DNA from 3 places in the Paenibacillus sp. 3LSP genome. Region 3 is predicted to be linked to each of the others. Evidence: predicted binding sites of a transcription regulator. Region 3 holds the regulator's gene; each other region holds the start of a gene.
What was found. The regulator Rex, encoded in region 3, represses fermentation and respiration genes when NADH is low (regulators of the CRP and FNR family bind a similar motif). The targets are predictions, from matches to a motif close to TTGTGAAATATTTCACAA.
Positions count from the first base shown of each region.

Region 1: adhE (bifunctional acetaldehyde-CoA/alcohol dehydrogenase) is a predicted target of Rex. The motif match lies at 2,818-2,835, and genes of this name have one in related genera.
Region 2: RW092_RS18425 (DoxX family membrane protein) is a predicted target of Rex. The motif match lies at 4,874-4,891, and genes of this name have one in related genera.

Region 1 covers NZ_JAWDJI010000209.1:37,197-44,246, reverse strand. Annotated here, with positions in the region: gene adhE (bifunctional acetaldehyde-CoA/alcohol dehydrogenase) at 48-2,663, opposite strand; gene RW092_RS18045 (Crp/Fnr family transcriptional regulator) at 3,112-3,828, shown strand; gene nirD (nitrite reductase small subunit NirD) at 4,124-4,471, opposite strand; gene nirB (nitrite reductase large subunit NirB) at 4,503-6,935, opposite strand.
Region 2 covers NZ_JAWDJI010000211.1:33,772-40,821, forward strand. Annotated here, with positions in the region: gene RW092_RS18395 (ABC transporter ATP-binding protein) at 1-229, shown strand, start outside; gene RW092_RS18400 (hypothetical protein) at 230-988, shown strand; gene RW092_RS18405 (DUF1129 domain-containing protein) at 1,057-1,806, opposite strand; gene RW092_RS18410 (hypothetical protein) at 2,069-2,290, shown strand; gene RW092_RS18415 (alpha/beta hydrolase) at 2,425-3,249, shown strand; gene RW092_RS18420 (DODA-type extradiol aromatic ring-opening family dioxygenase) at 3,361-4,149, shown strand; gene RW092_RS18425 (DoxX family membrane protein) at 4,249-4,731, opposite strand; gene RW092_RS18430 (DUF3048 domain-containing protein) at 4,906-5,982, shown strand; gene RW092_RS18435 (DUF47 domain-containing protein) at 6,178-6,792, shown strand; gene RW092_RS18440 (inorganic phosphate transporter) at 6,877-7,050, shown strand, end outside.
Region 3 covers NZ_JAWDJI010000099.1:612-7,661, forward strand. Annotated here, with positions in the region: gene RW092_RS08145 (cell wall elongation regulator TseB-like domain-containing protein) at 1-58, opposite strand, end outside; gene RW092_RS08150 (amidohydrolase) at 119-1,417, opposite strand; gene RW092_RS08155 (redox-sensing transcriptional repressor Rex) at 1,414-2,058, opposite strand; gene dinG (ATP-dependent DNA helicase DinG) at 2,100-4,955, opposite strand; gene RW092_RS08165 (tetratricopeptide repeat protein) at 5,152-5,784, opposite strand; gene panD (aspartate 1-decarboxylase) at 6,338-6,721, opposite strand; gene panC (pantoate--beta-alanine ligase) at 6,721-7,050, opposite strand, start outside.

The DNA.
Region 1 (7,050 bases), on a different contig from region 3:
ATATCACATTGAGTGATATTTGTCACCTTTTTTACCCGCCTGTTCACTTATTCTTCAAATCTACCATAGAAGGCATCGCGATAAATCTCAGCCAGCTCGCTGACCAGCGGCAGCTTCGGATTCGCCGTCGTACATTGGTCTTCGAAGGCACGGTCCGCCAGGTAATCGACGCGCGATTCGAAATCCTTCGCATCGAAACCAAGCGCTTGGAACGATTCCGGAATGCCCAGCTTCTTGTTCAGATCGCGCACCGCTTTGATCAAGCTCTTCACGCCTTCTTCCGTCGTGCGAGCCGGCAGACCCAGAATGCGGGCAATTTCTGCATAACGTTCATCGGCAACGAAATTTCTGTATTTCGGCCATGCCGCAAATTTCGTTGGTTTCTTCGCGTTGTAGCGGATGACGTGCGGCATCAGAATCGCATTGGTACGTCCATGAGCCGTACCGTATTGACCGCCCCATTTGTGCGCCAAGCTGTGGTTGATGCCAAGGAATGCGTTGGCGAACGCCATCCCTGCGAGCGTCGAAGCGTTGTGCATTTTCTCACGGGCCAGCTTGTCACCGGTCAGTGCCGATTTCTCCAGGTATTGGAACACCAGTTGGATCGCTTTAATCGCCAGACCGTCTGTGTAGTCGTTCGCCATAACCGAGACATAAGCTTCGATCGCATGCGTCAGTACGTCCATTCCGGTATCTGCGACTGCAACTTTTGGCAAGCTGTATACGAATTCAGGGTCGATAATCGCGACGTCCGGCGTCAGCTCGTAATCCGCCAACGGGTATTTCGTATTGCCGTTGATTTTATCCGTGATTACCGAGAACGAGGTCACTTCGGAACCGGTACCCGACGTTGTTGGAATCGCCACGAACTTCGCTTTTTGGCCGAGACGCGGATATTTGTAGATCCGTTTGCGAATATCCATAAATTTTTGCTTCAGATTGTGGAAGTCGGTATCCGGATATTCATAGAACAGCCACATGCCTTTGGCTGCGTCCATCGGCGAACCGCCGCCCAGCGCGATAATGCAGTCCGGCTGGAATTTCGCCATCAGCTCTGTACCGCGTTGTACAGTCGTGGTCGATGGATCGGGTTCAACGTCCGAGAACACTTCGATGGCGACTGGCGTTTGGCGTTGACGCAAGAAATGTTCGACTCTTTCCACATAGCCAAGCTTCACCATCATCGGGTCAGTCACGATCATGACGCGGGAGATGTCCGGCATCTTCGCCAAGTATTGCGTCGAGTTTTTCTCGAAGTAAATTTTGCTAGGCACTTTAAACCATTGCATGTTCACGGTACGATGATTCACCCTTTTCACGTTGATCAGATTCACGGCCGTTACGTTCGACGAAGTCGAGTTGCGTCCATACGATCCGCAGCCCAGTGTCAGCGACGGCAGGTTCGTGTTGTAGATGTCGCCGATACCGCCTTGCGAAGAAGGTTGGTTCACCAGGATCCGGCAGGTTGGCATCCGTTCGGAGAATTGTTGAATCACTTCATCATTATTCGAGTGGATGACCGAGGAATGACCCATACCGCCGAATTGCACCACTTCCAGCGCACGCTTAATGCCTTCCTCTGCATTTTTCACTTTGTAGCAAGCGAGTACAGGACTCAACTTTTCTGCAGACAATGGGAATTTCGGGCCAACGCCTTCGATCTCGGCAACGAGAATTTTCGTTCCGGCCGGGACGTCGATGCCGCACATTTCCGCGATTTTTACGGCCGATTGACCAACGATCGCAGGGTTCACCGCACATTTTTCAGCGTTGATCGCGCCTGCGGTCAGCTTCGCAGCTTCTTCTTTATTTACAAAATAGCAGCCGTTGGCGATCATTTTCTTCTTCACTTGGTCAAAGATCGGTTCTTCGATAATTACCGCCTGTTCGGATGCGCAAATCATGCCGTTGTCGAACGTTTTGGACAAGATCAGGTCGTTAACCGCTTGATCCAGGTCGGCGCTCTTCTCAATGAAGCAAGGAACGTTACCAGGGCCTACGCCGAGGGCCGGTTTACCGCAGCTATAAGCCGCTTTAACCATCGCGGAACCGCCGGTAGCCAGAATGCAAGCTACGTCCGGGTGATTCATCAGCGCGTTCGTGCGATCCATGGAAGGATCTTCGATCCATTGGATGCAGTCCGCAGGTGCGCCGTGTTTAACGGCCGCTTCAAGCAATATTTTAGCGGCTTCTGCACTACATTTTTGCGCGGATGGATGGAAGCCGAAGATGATCGGATTGCGTGTCTTCACGGCGATCAGCGCTTTGTAAATCGTAGTCGATGTCGGGTTCGTAACTGGAGTAATCCCCATAATGATCCCGAGCGGCTCGGCGATTTTTTGGAAGCTTTCGTAAGGATTGTCTTCGATGACGCCAACTGTTTTTTGGTACTTAATGCTGTTCCAAATATACTCCGTTGCAAACATGTTCTTGATGATTTTATCTTCGTAAACGCCGCGTCCCGTTTCCTCGATCGCCATTTTCGCCAGATACATATGCTTGTCGAGTCCAGCCAAAGCCATCGCTTGCACAATCTTGTCGATCTGCTCCTGATCCATGCTCATGAAAGCTTCGGAAGCTTTCTTCGCTTTGTCGATCAACGTTTGAATATACTCTTGTGCGGTTGGCTGAGCTTTCACAGCCACTTCGTTTTTAACAGCCATCTCTCTCACCCTCCTAAATTTTTGGATTAGGGATTTGCTTGCACATGGTGGACTAAAATTTAATTTGTGAAAAAATTCACTTATGAGCGAATCCCTATGAAGCTTGTGTGCTTCTCTTTATGTCTTGATCATAGCACAGGCTTTTTGTTTTGTATAGTGAATTTTTTCACATACTTTAAAAAAGTTGAAAGTTTTTCGCTTGCCACGATAAATTTTTCATATATACTTTACATTGTGTACATAGTGTCTCTTTGAAATACTTATCGAATGCTGCGAGCGCCAGTTTATTAATTTGCACCGTTTTTAGCGTGAATATCCGATTCGACATAGTGAAATTTCTCACAATGTTCACTTTTTCGGGCTTTATAGCCCCCAAAAATTAAAAAAAACCAGTTATAATTAATTTAAAATTTTCAGAAAAATTTGGAGCACAAAGGGGAAATCGATGATGAGTGAAATTGTGAATGCCACCCTGCCCCGCGGCAATACGAGCTGTTTTTCAGAGCAAAACTTCAATCGCCTTCTCGTTACGATGAAAGACAAATCTTATCCCGAGGGGACACATTTGTTCTGGGAAGGAGACTATTCCGATAAACTGTTCTACATCAAGCGCGGCCGCGTGAAGTTGACGAAATCGACAGATGAGGGCAAAGAGTTGATCCTCTACATGTATGGTGTCGGCGATATGGTTGGGCAAGCCGATCCGTTCTTCAGCTCGAAGCATAGTTTTACCGCCGAAGTTATCGAAGACTGTGAAATCGGTATTATTGAGCAGAAGGACCTGGAAATCATGATTTGCCAGCATTGCGATTTCGCCATCGATTTCATGAAATGGATGGGCATCCATCACCGTTTGACGCAAACCAAATTCCGCGATTTGATGATGTACGGCAAACCGGGCGCTTTGTGCTCGACCTTGATTCGCTTGAGCAATACGTACGGTGAACCGCACGGAGATGCAATTCTGATCAATAAGAAGATCACCCATACTGACTTGTCCAACATGATCGGGGCAACGCGCGAAAGTGTCAACCGGATGCTAAGCGACCTGCGCAAAAAAGAAGCGCTGGACTATGAGAACGGGATGATCGTAATCAAAGACCTGGTCATGCTGCAAGATATTTGCCACTGCGAGCTGTGCCCGAACGAAATCTGCCGTATTTAACCGCCTAGTACTCGCCCTATATACGGCGTTAGTTCCGGTGTATTGAACCGTCCCATGATTGGAGGGCGGTTTTTTTACTTTCCTCCCATCGCGCAAAAAAATCCCCCAATCCTCTTCGCTACCCAATGAGGTTGGGGGATACTTGTGTGGTTATGCGCCCTATGCTTTCTTGCGCACGGTCGAAATGAACCAATATGCCATGCCGACGAATACCGCACCGCCCCCAAATCAAACTTGCCTCATGCTTCAAAAATAGCGCGGCGACCTTCCGATCACCGCGCTGTCAATAGCCGCACTACGCTTGCTGCAAAGCAGCAGCGGCAATGTAGACCTGTTCGTCCTCCACCTTGACCGGGAACATCGTGACCTGCCCGGTATCCGGTGCTTGAACGAGCCCGGTGGTCAGGTCGATTTTCCAATCATACAACGGATCATACAGATAATGACCCGATACGATCCCCTCGGCCAGCGGTCCGCCCTTTGGATGCGGATTTTGGTTCAGCGCCGCAAAAATCCGGCCATCCGATGTTCGGAACACGGCAATTTGCAGGCCGGCCACTTCCACGACACGCCCGATTTGCGGCAGAAAATCCTCCAAGGCACCAACAGGATAAAACGTTTCGCCCTTACTCTCCATACTCATGCACCATGACCCCTTTCTCCAGGACGCTGTATTACAGCTGGCTGCTCACTTCTAACGAGTGATACAATTTGCCAAGCTGTTCGTTGTCGTTCAGCACTTTTTTCCATGGATCGGATACTTGCTTCAAAGCAAATTCAATCCGTTCCATCAGCGCTTTGCGGTTCTTCACATCGTCAACGATAACCGAGCGGATATGTTCAAGGCCCATCCGTTCCACCCATTCCGACGTTCTCTCCAGGTAGTTGCCGGTTTCACGGTAGTACTGCATCAGCGCGCCGCACACTTCAATCAATTCTTCATCGGTTTTCACCTTGCACAGCGAGTCCGCCAAGCGCGGCTTGATCCCGCCGTTACCGCCAATGAAGACCTCCCAACCGCCGTCATTGCCAACGATCCCGATATCTTTGGTGCACGACTCGGCGCAGTTACGCGGGCAGCCGTTAACCGCCATCTTAAATTTCGCCGGGAAGTCCAGCCGCTCGAATTTGCGCTCCAGCAGCGCGCCCATACCCATTGAATCCTGGGTGCCAAAACGGCAGAACTGCGAACCAACGCAGGTCTTTACTGTGCGCAACGATTTGGCATAAGCATAACCTGACGGCATATCCAGCTCCGCCCACACCTTCGGCAGGTCCTCTTTCTTCACGCCGATCAAATCCAGCCGTTGTCCGCCCGTGACCTTGACCACCTTGACATTGTATTTCAACGAAACATCGGCGATTTTCTTCAGATCTTCCGGCGTCGTGACGCCGCCGTACATCCGCGGCACCACGGTATACGTGCCGTCCTTCTGGATGTTGGCATTCATCCGTTCGTTGACGAAACGCGAAGCTTTTTCATCTTCATGGGTATCCGGGTAGATCATGCCCAGATAGTAGTTAATCGCCGGCCGACACTTCGAGCAGCCTTCCGGCTGCGTCCATCCGAGCACATTCATCACTTCTTTGGTTGTCTGCAGCCCTTTCGCTTTAATCTCGGCAACGATCTCGTCCCGGCTAAGCGTAGTGCAGCTGCAAATCCCCTGTTTCGCCGATTGGGTAAAGCCATCACCAAGCACATATTGCAGGATCTGCTCGACGACCGGTTTACAGCCGCCGCAAGATCGAGTCGCTCCGGTGCTCGCTTTAATCTCGTCGACCGTCGTCATCCCTTGATTTACGATGCAGTCTACGATCGTGCCTTTCGTCACCCCGTTACAGCCGCAGACGATTTCCTCATCGCTCATCGTTTCGACCGATGCCTTCTTCTTGGTGCCGCCGCAGCAACCCCCGCCCATCAGCGATTCGTACAACTCATCGGTCATCTCCGCGCCTTGCTTAATCAGCTTCTGCAGCTCAGCCGAATCTGTGATATCCCCGAACAGCACTGCCCCAACCAGCTTGCCGTCCTTCAGCAAAATTTTCTGATAGGTGCGTTTCCACTCGTCCTTGCTGACGATCACCGTATGCTCCGGTCCATCGATAAATTCACCGGTGGAGAATACATCCACGCCGGAAATTTTGAGCTTGGTCGATACGACCGAACCCTCATAAGGCGCGGTATCCACGCCGCTGATATGCTTCGCCAACACCATCCCCTGCTCGAACAAAGGCGCAACCAGACCGTAACAAACCCCGCGGTGCTCCGTACATTCCCCCACTGAATACACGCCTTCAAGCGAGGTTTGCAGATAGTCGTTCACGACGATCCCACGGTTCACTTCGATGCCGCTGGCTTTAGCAACCGCAACATTAGGTCGGATCCCCACAGCCATAACAACGAATTCTGCCTCCAGCTCCGTCCCGTCGGCAAAGCGCAGGCCGCGAACCCGATGGTCGCCAAACAGCTCCGTCGTTTGTGCGCCCATCTTAAATTTGATCCCTTGCCGCTCCAACTCTGCTTTCAACATGCTCGCTGCCTGATGGTCTAACTGGCGTTCCATCAGATCTTCCATCAAATGCACAACCGTCACGTCCATCCCCAGTTGCACAAGACCTTTGGCCGCTTCCAATCCCAACAGTCCACCGCCAATGACGGCCGCCTTCTTGTAGGTCTTCGCCGCCTCCAACATTTGCTTGCAGTCCGCGATGTCACGGAAGCCAACGACCCCTTCCTTATCGCTGCCTGGAATCGGCAAGATCAGCGAATTGGAGCCCGTTGCGATCAGCACTTTATCGTACGGGACGCGCACCCCATTTTCGGCGACGACCTCTTTGGCTTCGGCATCAATCCGCTCCACTGCAGTTCCGAGATGCAGGGTGATCCCGTTCTCTTTGTACCAGTTCAAATCGTTCAGCACGATATCGTCCAGCGTTTTGCTGCCTTCCAGCACATATGACAGCATAATCCGATTGTAGTTCGGATGCGGCTCGCTTCCGAATACCGTAATGTCAAATTTCGTAGTCAACTTCAGGATTTGCTCTACCGTGCTGATTCCGGCCATTCCGTTACCGATAACAACTAGTTTCTCTCGTTCCATTCCCATATCTTTAAAATGCCTCCTCCAATAAACACCTGGTCTCATGCGACTTGGCGATAGTTAAAATTTGAAGTTATCCCATGCTCCCAGTATACTTTTCAAATAAGGAGGACTTTGTGAT
Region 2 (7,050 bases), on a different contig from region 3:
CGGGGTGGACCCGGTGGCCCGGACTAAAATTTTGGACGCAATTGTGGAATTTTACAATGAAGATAGTAGCCTCATTATCTCTACCCATCTGGTTTCGGATATTGAGCGGATTTTCGATGAGGTCATCTTTATTCGCAGCGGCGAGGTTGTTATGCAGGAGGAAGTAGAGAATTTGCGGATTCGCTATGGCAAGAGCGTCGATGACATGTTCAGAGAGGTGTTCGCATAAATGATGAAGCTGTTGAAGTACGATATCAAACAAAATGCCAATACCGTGCTGGGACTATTCGCCGTCTTGGTGATCTTGCAAGTCCTTCTGTCGATCACAGGTAACCTTCGCCAGTGGGATGCAGAAACCATCTTTGGCTTATCCCTTGTTCTGTATTTTACGGCTGTCATTTTCATGCTCGTGCAGTCCTGTAAAACATTTGCCTACAATATCAAAGCCTATCATCGCCGTCTGCTCCCATTGCATCCGGTATGGACGATTCTCTCCTCGCTTGTGTTCAGTTGGCTTGTGGCGCTGATCATCGGGGCCATTGTCTTGATTCATGCGGCGATCTATTATCGGGTGGCTCAAGTACAGATCGATTTTGTTCAGATCGGGACCACGGGGTTCGGGAACACGGTGCTCATTATTTTGAGCATCGTTTGGATGTATACACTGCTGGTGTTGACGATTTTTATGGCGATCACGATTGGCGCCAGCGTCAGCATCCGTGGCAAAGCCGGGACCTGGGTAGGCATCATTTCCTTCTTCGTCATTCAGAACGGAATGTCTTGGGTGGAAGGTTTGCTCTTTAAAGGCACCAATAGTACCTTTGCCAATTTCGGGATCATTCAGATTGGGATGGTCGAGGAGAACGGCGCAGTGACGAGGGAATCGGTAAATCTGCTCCCGCTCGGGCCTTTCCTGCTTGAAGTGGTTGTAGCCGTATTGATGTTTTACGCGATCACGTATTTACTCAAGAAACGGATTGAGATTTGATCTCCCTAGGATAAAGCAAAAGCCGCATCTTCCTCATTGTTGGGGGATGCGGCTTCTGCTATTTTTGTTTAATTTTTCGAGCGGCGACCAAAAAAGAAAATTTGCCCAGCCAGTCCCACGGCAAACAAGATCAGGCTGTCCCAAGGTGAAACGGTAAACGACGGCATGATTCGATTTAATACGGTGCCCACAACGATCAACACGGCCGCAACGGCAATGTAAGTGCCGAACGCACGAAGGTTAAAGCCGCGCGGCCCCGCGTTGGGCGGCATGCCTGGTCTCGCTCCGGGCCCTGCTGGTTTTGCTTCTCCGGCAGGCTCTTGACCTTCGCTGGCTTTGGAGCTTTGCCCAAGGAAGCGAGTGACCAGCTCAACCAATACAATGGACAGAACGGCGATAATCAACAGCGAGGAGGTGCTGATCAGGGTATACTCGAGCTCCCCGCCAAACCATTTGCTGAAGAAACCGGTGATCATATAAATAAAGAAGACCCAGGTCAAAGCTACCCAGGGGATCATCGTATAATATTTGATTTTGTCCTTCAGCGTTCGGGGCTTCCGTGCCTTTACGTCCTCCGCCAGCTCTGCGCAATAAGCCTTTGGATCGGGGCCGAAGCGTTCTGCCGCCGAAATGCCTTTGGCTTGGCTCTTGATGATTTGCCGGGCAATGTCTAGCAGGAGCTCTTCCCCCTTGGCCTCACTAAGCGAGCTGGAGCCGGAACGGAAGTACAAGACCATTTCCCCGAAATACGCTTCGTTCTCCGGCGTCATTTGCTGTCGCAGCCGTTTGGTTTCGCCGATCATTTCGTGGATGTACATGGTAGTATCTCTCCTCCCAGTTTCTTCCGTAGTATACTGCATAGATTGTCTCATTCGCAAGGGACCAAGGCACGGCAGAAGTGGAAGGGAAACAGAACTAATGGATTATGAACATTCCTTGAACCAGGAATAAAAAGCGTCCTTCCCACCAAAAACTAGTTCCTAAGCAAAACGGCAGGCGTCGGCCTCAGCCTAAATTTGGATTTGATGCCTGACAGGCCGGTCTGCACATCATCATACTAAAGTTGCGGGAGGCAGAGCCATGGGAAAATATGAATCGGAGCTGACCCGGAGGTATTTGCTGAACAGCAACTCTCGGGGAAGCCTGGAAGAAGTCGTAACCAATGAGAGCGATGAAGAAATCGCCATGTTATGCGGGGATGACGAGGCATGTGACGAAGGGGATCTGGGGAATCACCGGTTTATGAAAGAATGGGAGGGCCGGGTTACGACCCATGCGTACTTCCGCCAATCCTACGAGTAAGTGAGTTTCTTGCGATTCTTCAGCGATCCGATTGACACCTCGGCTCGGGTAATGATAAGATAAGTTTAAATCATATTAAACTTATCGGATTTAAAGTATATATCATTGCCGAAGTACGGGGGAGGAGACGGGTTATGGAAAGACAGATCGTCATCAATCATGGAGAAGAACAGCTTGCGGCCAGCATACATTACCCGGCCGAGAACAAACAAGGGGGGCGCTGCCATCGCGCTCCCTTGGTCGTCATCTGTCACGGATTTGTAGGCAGCCGTATCGGCGTCGACCGTCTATTCGTCAAGACTGCAAGGGAGCTTGCAGCCGACGGCTTCCTCGTGCTTCGCTTCGACTATCTCGGATGCGGCGAGAGCACCGGTTCTTACGGCGACCATGGCGTAGAGTCGATGATCGCCCAGACCCGTTCAGTGCTGGATTATGGCTTAAGCGCATTTGACGTTGATCCGACCCGGGTATCGTTGCTTGGACATAGCCTTGGCGGGTTGATCGCTCTCTTAACCGCAATTCGCGATCGGCGTGTGAAGAACCTTGTCCTATGGTCGGCGGTGGGCTATCCGTTCAGCGATATTGTGAAAATCACCGGACGCGATCTCTATGACCGGGCGGTCAAGCAAGGAAGCGCCGATTATTTGGGTTATAGACTAACGCCGGAATTTTTTGATTCGCTGGGCGAATATCAACCGTTCCAGGAAGCCGTTAAATTTGCCGGTGACGTCTTGGTCGTGCATGGAACCTCAGACGATATTATTCCGGCGGATTATGCTTTCTTATATCAGAAGGTATTCTGGCTGCGCCCCGAAGGGCGCTGCGATAAGGAGATTATTTTCCAAGGCAATCACACGTTTTCATCCGGCGATCATCAGCAACAGGTCATCCGGAAGACCAAGGAATGGCTTGGAGGTTTGGAAGCTCTGCAGTCGGAGTGGCAGCATTGGATGATCTGAGATCATTACAGGAGAACAACGTCAAACCCACGCGTACAAAAACTGGTAAAATCCTTCGGGGATGGATACAATGAAGGTGTAACCATTTTTTGGCGTAGGGAGGTTTGGGAGATGTCTCAGCCTGCATTGTTTATTGCACATGGATCGCCTACATTAGCGATTGAGAAGAACGCGTATACGGATTTTCTTCACCGTCTAGGTCAGGAAATGCTGGAGCCGCCCGATGCCATTGTGGTCTTCTCGGCGCACTGGGATGCTCCGGATCAATGGGTCTCAACGGATGCGAAGCATACGACGATGCACGATTTCTACGGCTTCCCGGAAGAGATGTATGAAATCGAGTACCCTGCCCCGGGCAGCCCTGAGCTTAGTGGAGAGATCGAGGCGATTTTTCGAGCACACAATCTGCCTTACAAAGCATCAACCGGCAGAGGCCTGGACCATGGAGCCTGGGTAGTGCTGCGGCTGATGTATCCGTCTGCCAATATCCCTGTCGTAGCCTTGTCGGTGGACGCCAAACGCGAGCCGGAAGAGCAGTATGCCATCGGCAAAATGCTCACAGAGTTGCGGCAACGGAACGTTCTGGTCATCGGCAGCGGCGGACTTGTTCATAATCTTCGTTTGCTCGACTGGGAAGGCCGAGAACCGGCAGCGTGGGCCGTGGAGTTTGACGATTGGATTGGCCAGCAGCTGGAGAACTGGGACTTGCGGCAGCTCTTTGATTATGACCGCAAAGCCCCGCATGTCCGAATGGCGATCCCTTCGTATGGACGGGAGCATTTTGTTCCGCTCTTCTACGCCATGGGATCGGCAGACGATGAACGGCATGCTGTGAAGTTGTTTCAGGATTATCAATACGGCAGCCTTAGCTTAAACTGCTGGAAGTTCGGCGGTCGTTGACGGGCAATTAACCTGGTTCGGAACGACCGATCCATATAAATAAGCGCAGAACCTCAAGGGTTGGGGTCTGCGCTTTTCTTTTTTTGAAGTTGTGACCGGTTAACGCCGCCGTCCATAGCGGTTGCGGAAGTGAGGCTGGATGAAGTAGTCCAAGCCGATCCGCCCGGCGTTCGTGCCGGCGACGACGATAAAGATTTGGAGCAGCAGCAGCTGCGGGTTCGTACTTACGGTGCCGGAGAACAGGAAGGCAAAGTTCATGACCATGCCAAAGAAGGCTGCCAGCCAAGTAAAACCGCCCAGAATTAAGCCCAGCCCGACGAGCACCTCGCCGTAAGGGACAAGGATATTAAACAAACTGACATTTGGCAAAGCAACATGCTCGAGAAAAGATGCCCACCAGCCTTGCACCGCGGGATGGTCGCCGCCGCTCTTGGCCAATGCGCCTGTTAGAAATCCAGCGGAATCAAATCCGCCGGTAATTTTGCTCCAACCGGAAGTAAGCCACTCATAACCTACATATAGTCTGAACAGCAAGAGGAGCCAAGAGGCAACAAGGCTCTCCCTTAACCATTTTACGATCATCTCTTCATCTCTCCTTTCCTGTAGTATGCAGATGAAGAGCTCGATTTTAAACCCCCAAATCAAGAATTAAGGTGAAATAGAGGAGTTTGCGAGGAAGTTTGCTTTGTTTCCGGCTTCCCCCAGTAGAGGAATTCAACGTATAATGTAAAAAACTTAAGAATTTTGACGGAGGACATGCCTTTGAAATCATTGAAGTTAAGTTGGCTGCTGCTCTTATTCTTGCTTATCATGATGCTCGCCGCGTGCGGGAAGGTCGGGGAGACGGCCTCGCCTGAGGAAACCCAAGTGCCGCCGCAACAGACGGAGACCCCGGAGGACACTGCTGAGCCCGAACCGGCGCCGCCAGCCTATACGGCTCCGCTGACGGGATTGCCGCTGGAGGAGCCGCTGACCCGCAGACCGCTGGCGATCATGATTAACAATGCGCCAGCCGCTCGCCCGCAATCCGGATTAATCGACGCGGATGTTGTATACGAGGTATTGGCGGAAGGCGGAGTCACGCGGCTTGTATCCATCTTCCACAGTCATGCGGACAACGCCAAGATCGGCCCGATTCGCAGCATTCGCCCGTACATGATCGATTTGGGCGAGAGCTACCACGGGGTGTTGGTGCATGCCGGGGCGAGCAACGAAGCGTTTGCGATCCTGCAAAGACAGCATAAAGAGGATTTGGACGAGATCACCAATGCCGGTGCTTACTTCTGGCGGGACAAGTCCCGGAAGGCGCCGCACAATTTGTATTCCAACGTAGAGAAGCTGCTGGAAGGCGCCGCGAAGCGCGGGTTTGCTACGGAAGATACAGCGGTGCCGGGGTATCTTTTTTATAAGGAAAATGAACAGCCTCATTCGCTGGAGACCGCCACTCACGTAGAGATTAAGTTCCAACTGGACAGCTACCGGGTTGGTTACGATTATGATGCTTCGTCCGGGCTTTACAAGCGGTTTATGAATGGGGAGCCTCACAAGGACTTGGAAACCGGTGATCCAGTGACCGCTGCGAATGTTGTTGTCATGGGAGCAGACCACCGGGTACTGGACGATGTCGGTCGTCTGGAAGTCGGACTGCAACTGGGCGGGGACGCGATATTGTTCCAGCAAGGCAAAGTCATTCGGGCCAATTGGATCCGCAAGGAGGGCGATATCATCCGGTTCATTCAGGATAACGCGGAGATTCCGATGGTGCCGGGACAGACCTTTATTCACGTCGTTCCCAATTCGCCGAGTTTCGACAGTCATGTAAAGGCAGAGTAAAGGCGAAAAAAGGCGAATTATGTATTTTTATGGTGATTAGAGGATAACTTTGGGAGAATCAGGGGAAATATAAGCGAATGATGGTGAAATGTTTGCGACAATATTTCCTATCTATGATGCAGTTGTGATAAGATATTCAGGGTTGTGTAAAACATCAACCCAAGAACTACCTTATGGAGAGAAAAGGGGATACTGATGCGACTGAAGAAGAAAGATATCTTTTTCCAGACGTTAGAGAATATGGCAGATACGATCGTGCACTCGGCGGACTATTTCGCCCAGCAGGTCGCGGACTTCAAGGACGTTGAAGCCTTCGCCAAGAAGATGAAGGAGTTCGAATCCCAATGCGATGAGTACACACATAAAATCATCGTGGAATTAAACAAAACGTTTATTACGCCTATTGAGCGTGACGATATTATGCATTTGATTACCGCGCTCGACGATGTGATCGATGGTTTGGAAGCCACGACATCCCGCTTTTTCATGTACAATCTGAACGGGCCGGATGAATATATCGCGCGCTTTGCCGAAATTTTGCGTAACTCGGCTTATGAGATTCAAAAGGCGATTCATTTGCTATCCCAGAAAAAACTGCTGGCGATCCGCGAATATACGATTCGTCTCAACGACCTGGAGAATCAAGGCGATGAGCTGCTGCGGATTTGCATCAAGGAATTGTTCATGAAGGTTACCGATCCAATCGAATTGATCAAGAAGAAAGAGATTTACGAGCGGTTGGAGACGACAACTGATGCCGCTGAGAAGGTCGCCAACATGCTGGAATCCATCATCATGCGTAATTCTTAAGATAACTTCACTATATATTCGATGTTCGGGAGGTTGGAATTGCGCGGATTTACATAGAGAGATAGCCATCTGTGCAAAAATGCTATGGATACGAGTTTAATGATTATGCTTATCGTTATCATACTGGCGTTGGCGTTCGACTTCATTAACGGGTTTCATGACACGGCCAATGCGATTGCGACTTCAGTATCAACACGGGCGCTGAAGCCGCGCACAGCCATCATGATGGCTGCGGTTATGAACTTCCTAGGTGCTATC
Region 3 (7,050 bases):
GGAGCACGATCAACAGGATCACAAGGGACAGCAGGATCCATTTCGTTCGCTTCCTCAAGCTTCTCTTCCTTTCCCTTCCTATGCAAGCAGCCTCCTTCTGGAAACCGCGCGCCGCTCATTATCGTGCCAGCAGTCCCTCAAACGCCGCCTGCGCCTCGTAGCGGATACGTTCCTCATCCAGCGTCAAGCAAGCCCCGTGTTTGACAACCTGCTTGCCGTTCACCCAGACATGCTCCACGTCCTTGGCCCCAGCGGAGTAAACGGTATGGGAGATATAATCTGTTCTCGGCAGGAAATGGGCTTGCTCCGTGTTCAAGGCGATAATATCTGCCTTCATGCCTGCAGCCAGCTTGCCTGTATTTTGCAAGAAGACTGATTTTGCACCGTATTCCGTTCCCATCTTCAAGGCTTCCAGTGCCGGAACCGCCGTTGGATCGCCGGATACGCCTTTATGGATCAGCGCAGCCAAACGAATCTCCTCCAGCATATCCAGGTTATTGTTGCTCGCCGGACCGTCGGTCCCCAGCGATACCACTACGCCTTTCTTCAAGAGTTCAGGTACGCGGGCGACACCGCTGGCCAGCTTCAAGTTACTGCCCGGGTTATGCGAAATTGTAACTCCGTGGGCTGCCAAGATATCGATTTCCTCGTCGGTCAAATGCACCGCATGGGCAAGCAGGGTTGGGCGGGAGAACATCCCCAGCTTCAACAAATGCTCTACCGGACGGACGCCGTAATCGTTCACGTTCTGCTCTACCTCGGCGCGCGTCTCCGACATATGCGTATGCATTGGCAAATCGAGATCATGGGCAGCTTGCACAAATTTCTCGATGAAAGCCGGCGGGCAGGTGTACGGTGCATGCGGTGACATCATCGTGGTGATGCGTCCTTCTGCCTTGCCGTGCCAGTTCTGCGCAAACGCGATCGCTTCCTTGAGCTTCTGATCTTGCTCTTCCGGGGAGCACAAACCGATGGCCCCGCGCATCAGCACGGCGCGAATGCCTGATTCCTCCACGACTTTGGCCACTTCGTCCATATGATCGTACATATCCAGGAACGTCGTCGTGCCGCCCTTGAGCATTTCCAACACGGACAATGCCGTACCGGCATACACATCCGCTGCCGTAAATTTGGCTTCCATTGGCCACATTTTCTCCTGCAGCCAGGTTTGCAGCACCATGTCATCTCCGTAACCGCGCAGCAGCGACATCGCCGCATGGCCATGGGTATTGATCAGGCCCGGCAAGAATAACAACCCTTTGCCGTCCAAAGTCTCGGCGCCTTCCACGCCTTCCGGGCGCTCTTCCCCGATATAGCTGATCGTATCGCCCTCAACGAGCATATATCCGTGAACCACAGGACGATCCGCATCTAAAACGGCAAACGTCCCGTTCTTAATTAACCATTTCCGACTCATACGTTGCTTGTTTCCTTTCCGTTTTCCAAGTAGTAAGCCAAGCTCAGCAAATCTGTGGTGAAATCAGCCGCATGAATCCGAACTTCCGGCGGAACCTTCAGAATCGTTGGCGCGAAGTTCAGAATCGCACCGATTCCGGCGGCCACCAGCTCGTCCGCCACCCGTTGGGCTTCTGTATCCGGTACGGTGATGATGCCAATGCGGATATTTTTCGCCCGAACAGTTTCCGCCAGCTCTTCGATCGGCTGAATCGTAATGTTGTTGATCTGCTTACCGATTTTCGCCGGCGAAGCGTCGAACACCGCAACAATCTTCATATTATCCTTCAAATACGCATTATAATTCGAAAGGGCTTGGCCCAGATTCCCGGCGCCCACCAGCGCGACGTTAATCTGTTGGTCCAGATTTAAAATTTGTTGAATTTTCTCAATCAAATAAGCGACATCGTAGCCGATCCCCTTCCGGCCAAAATCGCCGAAATAAGCTAAATCCTTACGGATTTGCGCCGGATTAAGATCCAGCTTCTGTCCAAGCTCCTGGGAGGACACCGTTGGCACCTCACGGCGGCTGAGTTCATTTAAAAAACGCAGGTAAACCGGCAGTCTGCGGACGACAGCGTCCGAAATTTTATCTGACTTCATGCATTGTTCCCCCTATTCTCCATTACGATCTATGAAGCGGCTTAGGCTTCGGGATTTAACCATTCCGAGATACGCGGCACCATTTGAGTTAATGGCATATGCTCCATCTTCGGTCCTGGCAATGAGTATAAGAAATATTTTCCATAATATGATTCCAGGATCCGGGTATCATAAACGATCACGATGCCGCGATCCTGCGACGAACGGACAAGTCGTCCGAACCCTTGCTTAAAGCGAATGACCGCCTGCGGGACAGACAGCTTCATGAATGGATTCTTCTTCTCCCGCTGCAGACGTTCGCTCTTCGCTTCCACCAGCGGATGGTTTGGCGGCTGGAACGGCAAGCGTACAATTGCTAAACTGGTCAGCGCCTCGCCAGGGATATCCACCCCTTCCCAGAAGCTGCTTGTCCCGAGCAGCACCGATGCGCTGTTCCCTTGGAAGCGCCGGGTCAGCTTGGTGCGGCTGCCGCTGTCCATCCCTTGCCCGATCACCGTGATGCCTTCCGCTGCAAGCCGTTCTTTCAGCGGGTCATACACCTGCCTGAGCATCTTGTACGATGTAAACAGCACTAGCATGCGCCCCTGTGTCGCCACCGCGGCATCCGCCAGCGATTGAACCAGCGTGTTAATGAAATGATCATCCCCCACGCTGCCTTTCACACTTGGAAAATCGCGCGGAATCACCAGCAACGCCTGATCACGGTAATTAAACGGCGATGGCAGCATCGCGGTGATCAGCCGATCCTCTTCCGCTGCCTCCGTCAAGCCAAGCTGCTCAATCATATATTGGAACGATTTATCTACAGATAAAGTCGCAGACGTCATGACGACGCTCTTCTTCCGATCGAAGAAAAATTGCTTCAACTGAGCGCTGACGTCAATCGGCACCGCATACATTTGCAGCGACCGGCTGCGGAAGTTCCCGTTCGCTTCCATCCAATAGACGGTATCCTCGCTCTCTAGCTTCATGAAGAAGCGAAGCGCTTCCCGTTCTCCGGCTAAATCTTTAAACAACCCGCTAATATCGGTGATCAAGCTCTCCGCTGCATAATCGTCCTGCTCTTCTCGGATTTCGGACAGAAGGCGCTCCCCTTTCCGAAGCACGTCGCCGAGACCTACATAAATTTGATTCTCTAGCGCGGTCAACGTCTCCCAATCCTTGGGCTTGCGATTCGGCAGCAACCGGTACACGAACTGTCCAGGATCACCAGGGGCGGCGTCACTGCGGTCAGGCATTAAGCTGAACAGCAACTCGCTGAGCTTGTCCCAGCTCTCCTTCACATCCACCAGCGTAGGGAAGATTCCGTCGATGACCGAACACCAATCCGAGGATTTCTCTGCGGCTGACGCTTCGAGCGTGCTGCGGAGGTTGGCCAATTGCCCCGTCTTGCTGTCTTTATACAGCCGGGTCAGCGTATGCACAACCGTAAAATACTTCATATGAATCCCCAAATGCTTGCCGGCCACATCCTCTAAATGATGCGCTTCATCGATTACTAATCGCTCGTAGCCCGGCAGCAGCTGATGCCCCGCCTGGATGTCTGTAAATAGCTTGGAGTGGTTCGTAATCACCACGTCCGCGACACCGGCTTCGTGTTTTGCGCGATGATAGAAGCATTTGCGGAACCAAGGACAGGAGCGGCCCAAGCAGGATTCCGACTCACTGGCCACTGTCTCCCAAAAATCACCGCCGCGATTGCCGAGATTCAGCTCTTCGTCATCGCCGCTTTCTGTTTGGGTCAGCCATACGACCATTTGCGCGGCCGTCATCACCTCTTCTTTAGGTGTAGAGAAGTCTTTTCTATTTATTTTATGTTCAAATTTGCGCAAGCACAAATAATGCTGCCTACCTTTAAAAACGGCTGCACGAAACGGAAAAGGCACGACCTCCGTCAACAACGGCACATCGCGCTCTCTAAGCTGTTCCTGCAGGTTGATCGTGTGCGTGCTCACCATGACCTTCTCTTCATTCTTGACGCTGTGGTAAATGGCCGGCAGCAGATATCCCAAGGATTTGCCCGTCCCAGTTCCAGCCTCAACGAGCAGGTGCTTATCTTCCTCAAAAGCTCGCATGACCTCGTGTAGCATCATGTTCTGAGCTTCCCGTTCCTCGTACTGCGGCAATCGTTCCCGCAGCCGTTCTCGGACCTGCTCCATAAACTGCTCGAAGGTCACGTTCTCCAGCGGATTACGTTCCGTGCTGTCCCTTGGCGCTTCGATGTCGAGCCAATCTTCCACCTGCAAGGCGAATTGGCGGTAGTAGACATAGCCGTCTTCGCTTGGCAAAGCTTCCCGCTCTTTTTCCTGCACCATGGCATCAAAAAACCACCCGAGATCGCTGTCCTCACCGGCAAACAGATCTGCCAAACGCTGTAAAGTCAATAGCGGCAATCGGTCACATTCCTCCAAGCATTTGAGGAAAATCAGCGCTGTCGCCAATGCGTCACTGTCCGCCTGGTGCGGACGCTCATGCTCCACCTCAAACTCCGCCGCCACCATCCCTAGCTGGTAGGAAGTCAGTGAAGGGAACAGAATTTTCAGGAAATCCATCGTATCCAGAATCCGTCCTGTAAACGGCAAATACCCCGTCTTGTCCAAGGCGCTCTGCATGTAGTTAAAATCAAACGCTACATTGTGCCCAACCAACACGACGTCGTTAAGTAGTGGAACCATCTCCACCATCACTTCGTCCAGCTCTGGCGCATCCTTCACATCCTCTTCGGTAATGCCCGTTAACCCCGTAATAAACGGAGGAATCGGTACGCCCGGCTTAACGAAGGAACGATACACCTGAGAAATTGATCGATCCGGCTCTATAATGGCAAGTCCCACTTGAATGATTTCATCAGAGGACTGGTTACCCGTCGTTTCAAAATCAAGCACAGCATATTTCATTGCAATTAGATGTCCCTTCATTCCAGTCTCTTTACAGCATAACAGAAGATAGCCAATTTGAAAATTAATACAAACCATATCTGTAATAAAAATCACAAAATAAAACAAGCGATGCGCCGCCGTAAGCGGGGGTTCGCATCGCTTCCAAAACATGCCGTAATAAGTGCGTGAATTTCCAAGTCAATGAGCGATAAATCTACAATAACGACGTCAACTCGGGACCGTAATGGAGTTTCCCTGTACTGTTCGCACAGGCCTCCAAATTGGCCAACGGCTCGGGTAAGGACGGATCATGGTGGTGAGCCAACTTGAAGTACTCTTTTGCCTTGTCAAATACGCCCTTGTGCGCCTCAATACACCCCAGCGCGTTGTAGATAATAGAACGCAGGCGCTTATTTGCAGCCTTTTCCAGCACGATCCAGAAATGCTTGGCGGCTTTGTCATATTGCTTGAGGTGCAGATGGCACATCCCCAGATAGGTCCGGGCTAACATGCTGTCCGTAAATTGCTTCACCACCTGCTCGAATTGGGCAGAAGCCTGGGGAAACATCAGCAGCTTGTAATATCCTTGGCCTTTCACAAAGGCGGGGTCATCCAATTCAGGAAGATCGGGAATTTCTCTGGACTCCAGACTTCGGAACGCATGGCGTAAATATCCCATTTTCTCCTCAAAGCTCAACCATTCCTCGATAATGCCGTCACTCATATGCTGAAGCAGGTTCCACTTTTTCGCAAGTTCCTGCTTCTGGGCTTGGCCAGCCAAGGGGTATTTCCTCGTGATTTCGTCCAACATCTCATTCATTTCCGCAAACACATGCTGAAACATCATTCGCATCCCCCCTAACGAAAATGAAATCAGTCCGAGCCTTACGTACATTTTTTGTTTCGCGGGACGATTTCATTCCGGCAGGGAGGAATTACACTTTTTGAGGGATGGATCTCTGGGGGTCATGTGGAATTGTATGTGGAATTGTATGTGAAAAATCAAGTACATTTCAGCGGTTGTTGCGGCTTACACCCCAATGTACTCGAAATTTCATGTACAATGCGGTGTTTTTGCCCTCTTGGGGCGGAATGTACTCGAAATTTCATGTACATTTAGGCGTTTCCCGGGCATTTCGCCTAATTCTATATGAAAAATCATGTATATTGGCGAGGGATTGCGAACTACAGTCAGATTATGTGCGAAAAATCAAGTACATTGCGGTGGTTGTTGTTGCTCACAGCCCAATGTACTCGAAAAATCATATACATTTCGGTGACATCAGTATAGTGTAACGCGGACACACCATATTTAAACACACCAAGGGCCCGGCAAAAATGCCGAGCCCTCCTTCTATGGCTCCTTCGTTACGCCGAAGGTGCCTTATTAAACAACCGATTTAGCGGATCATGGCGTGGAGTTCTTGATGCGCCTTTTCCACCGGCTTGTTGTTTTCGTCAACGAACACGACGGTTGGCTTGTGGCTGCGGACTTCTTCCGGTGACATTAGAGCATAAGAAATAATGATGACATTATCACCAGGTTGCACCAGTCGCGCTGCTGCACCATTCAAGCAAATCACGCCGCTGCCGCGAGGTCCAGGAATCACGTACGTTTCCAGGCGGGCGCCGTTATTGTTGTTGACGATTTGAACCTGCTCGTTCTCCAACAGATCGGCAGCCTCCATCAGATCCTCATCTATAGTAATGCTGCCCACGTAGTTCAGGTTCGCTTCCGTCACGGTGGCACGGTGAATTTTCGATTTCATCATCGTTCTATACATTACGGGTTCACCCTTTTCGTTAAAATTACGTTGTCGATCAACCGCGTTGTTCCAAATTTGACGGCAACGGCGATCAACACCCCTTTTTGGCGGCCGGCTGCATCAACACGTTCATCCTCTGCCAAAGGCGACAATTCCGGAAAATCCGAAACTTCCACATAATCGATATTCGCCAGCGGTTCAGCGCTGATCTTCTCGCGGATTTCCTCCCGCAGCTCCCCTGCGGTAACAGGAGTTTGCCCCTCTGCCTTAGCCCTTGCACCCTCAAGACTGCGGGATAAAACAAGCGCTGCCTGCCGTTCTTCCGGACTCAAGTATACATTTCGGGA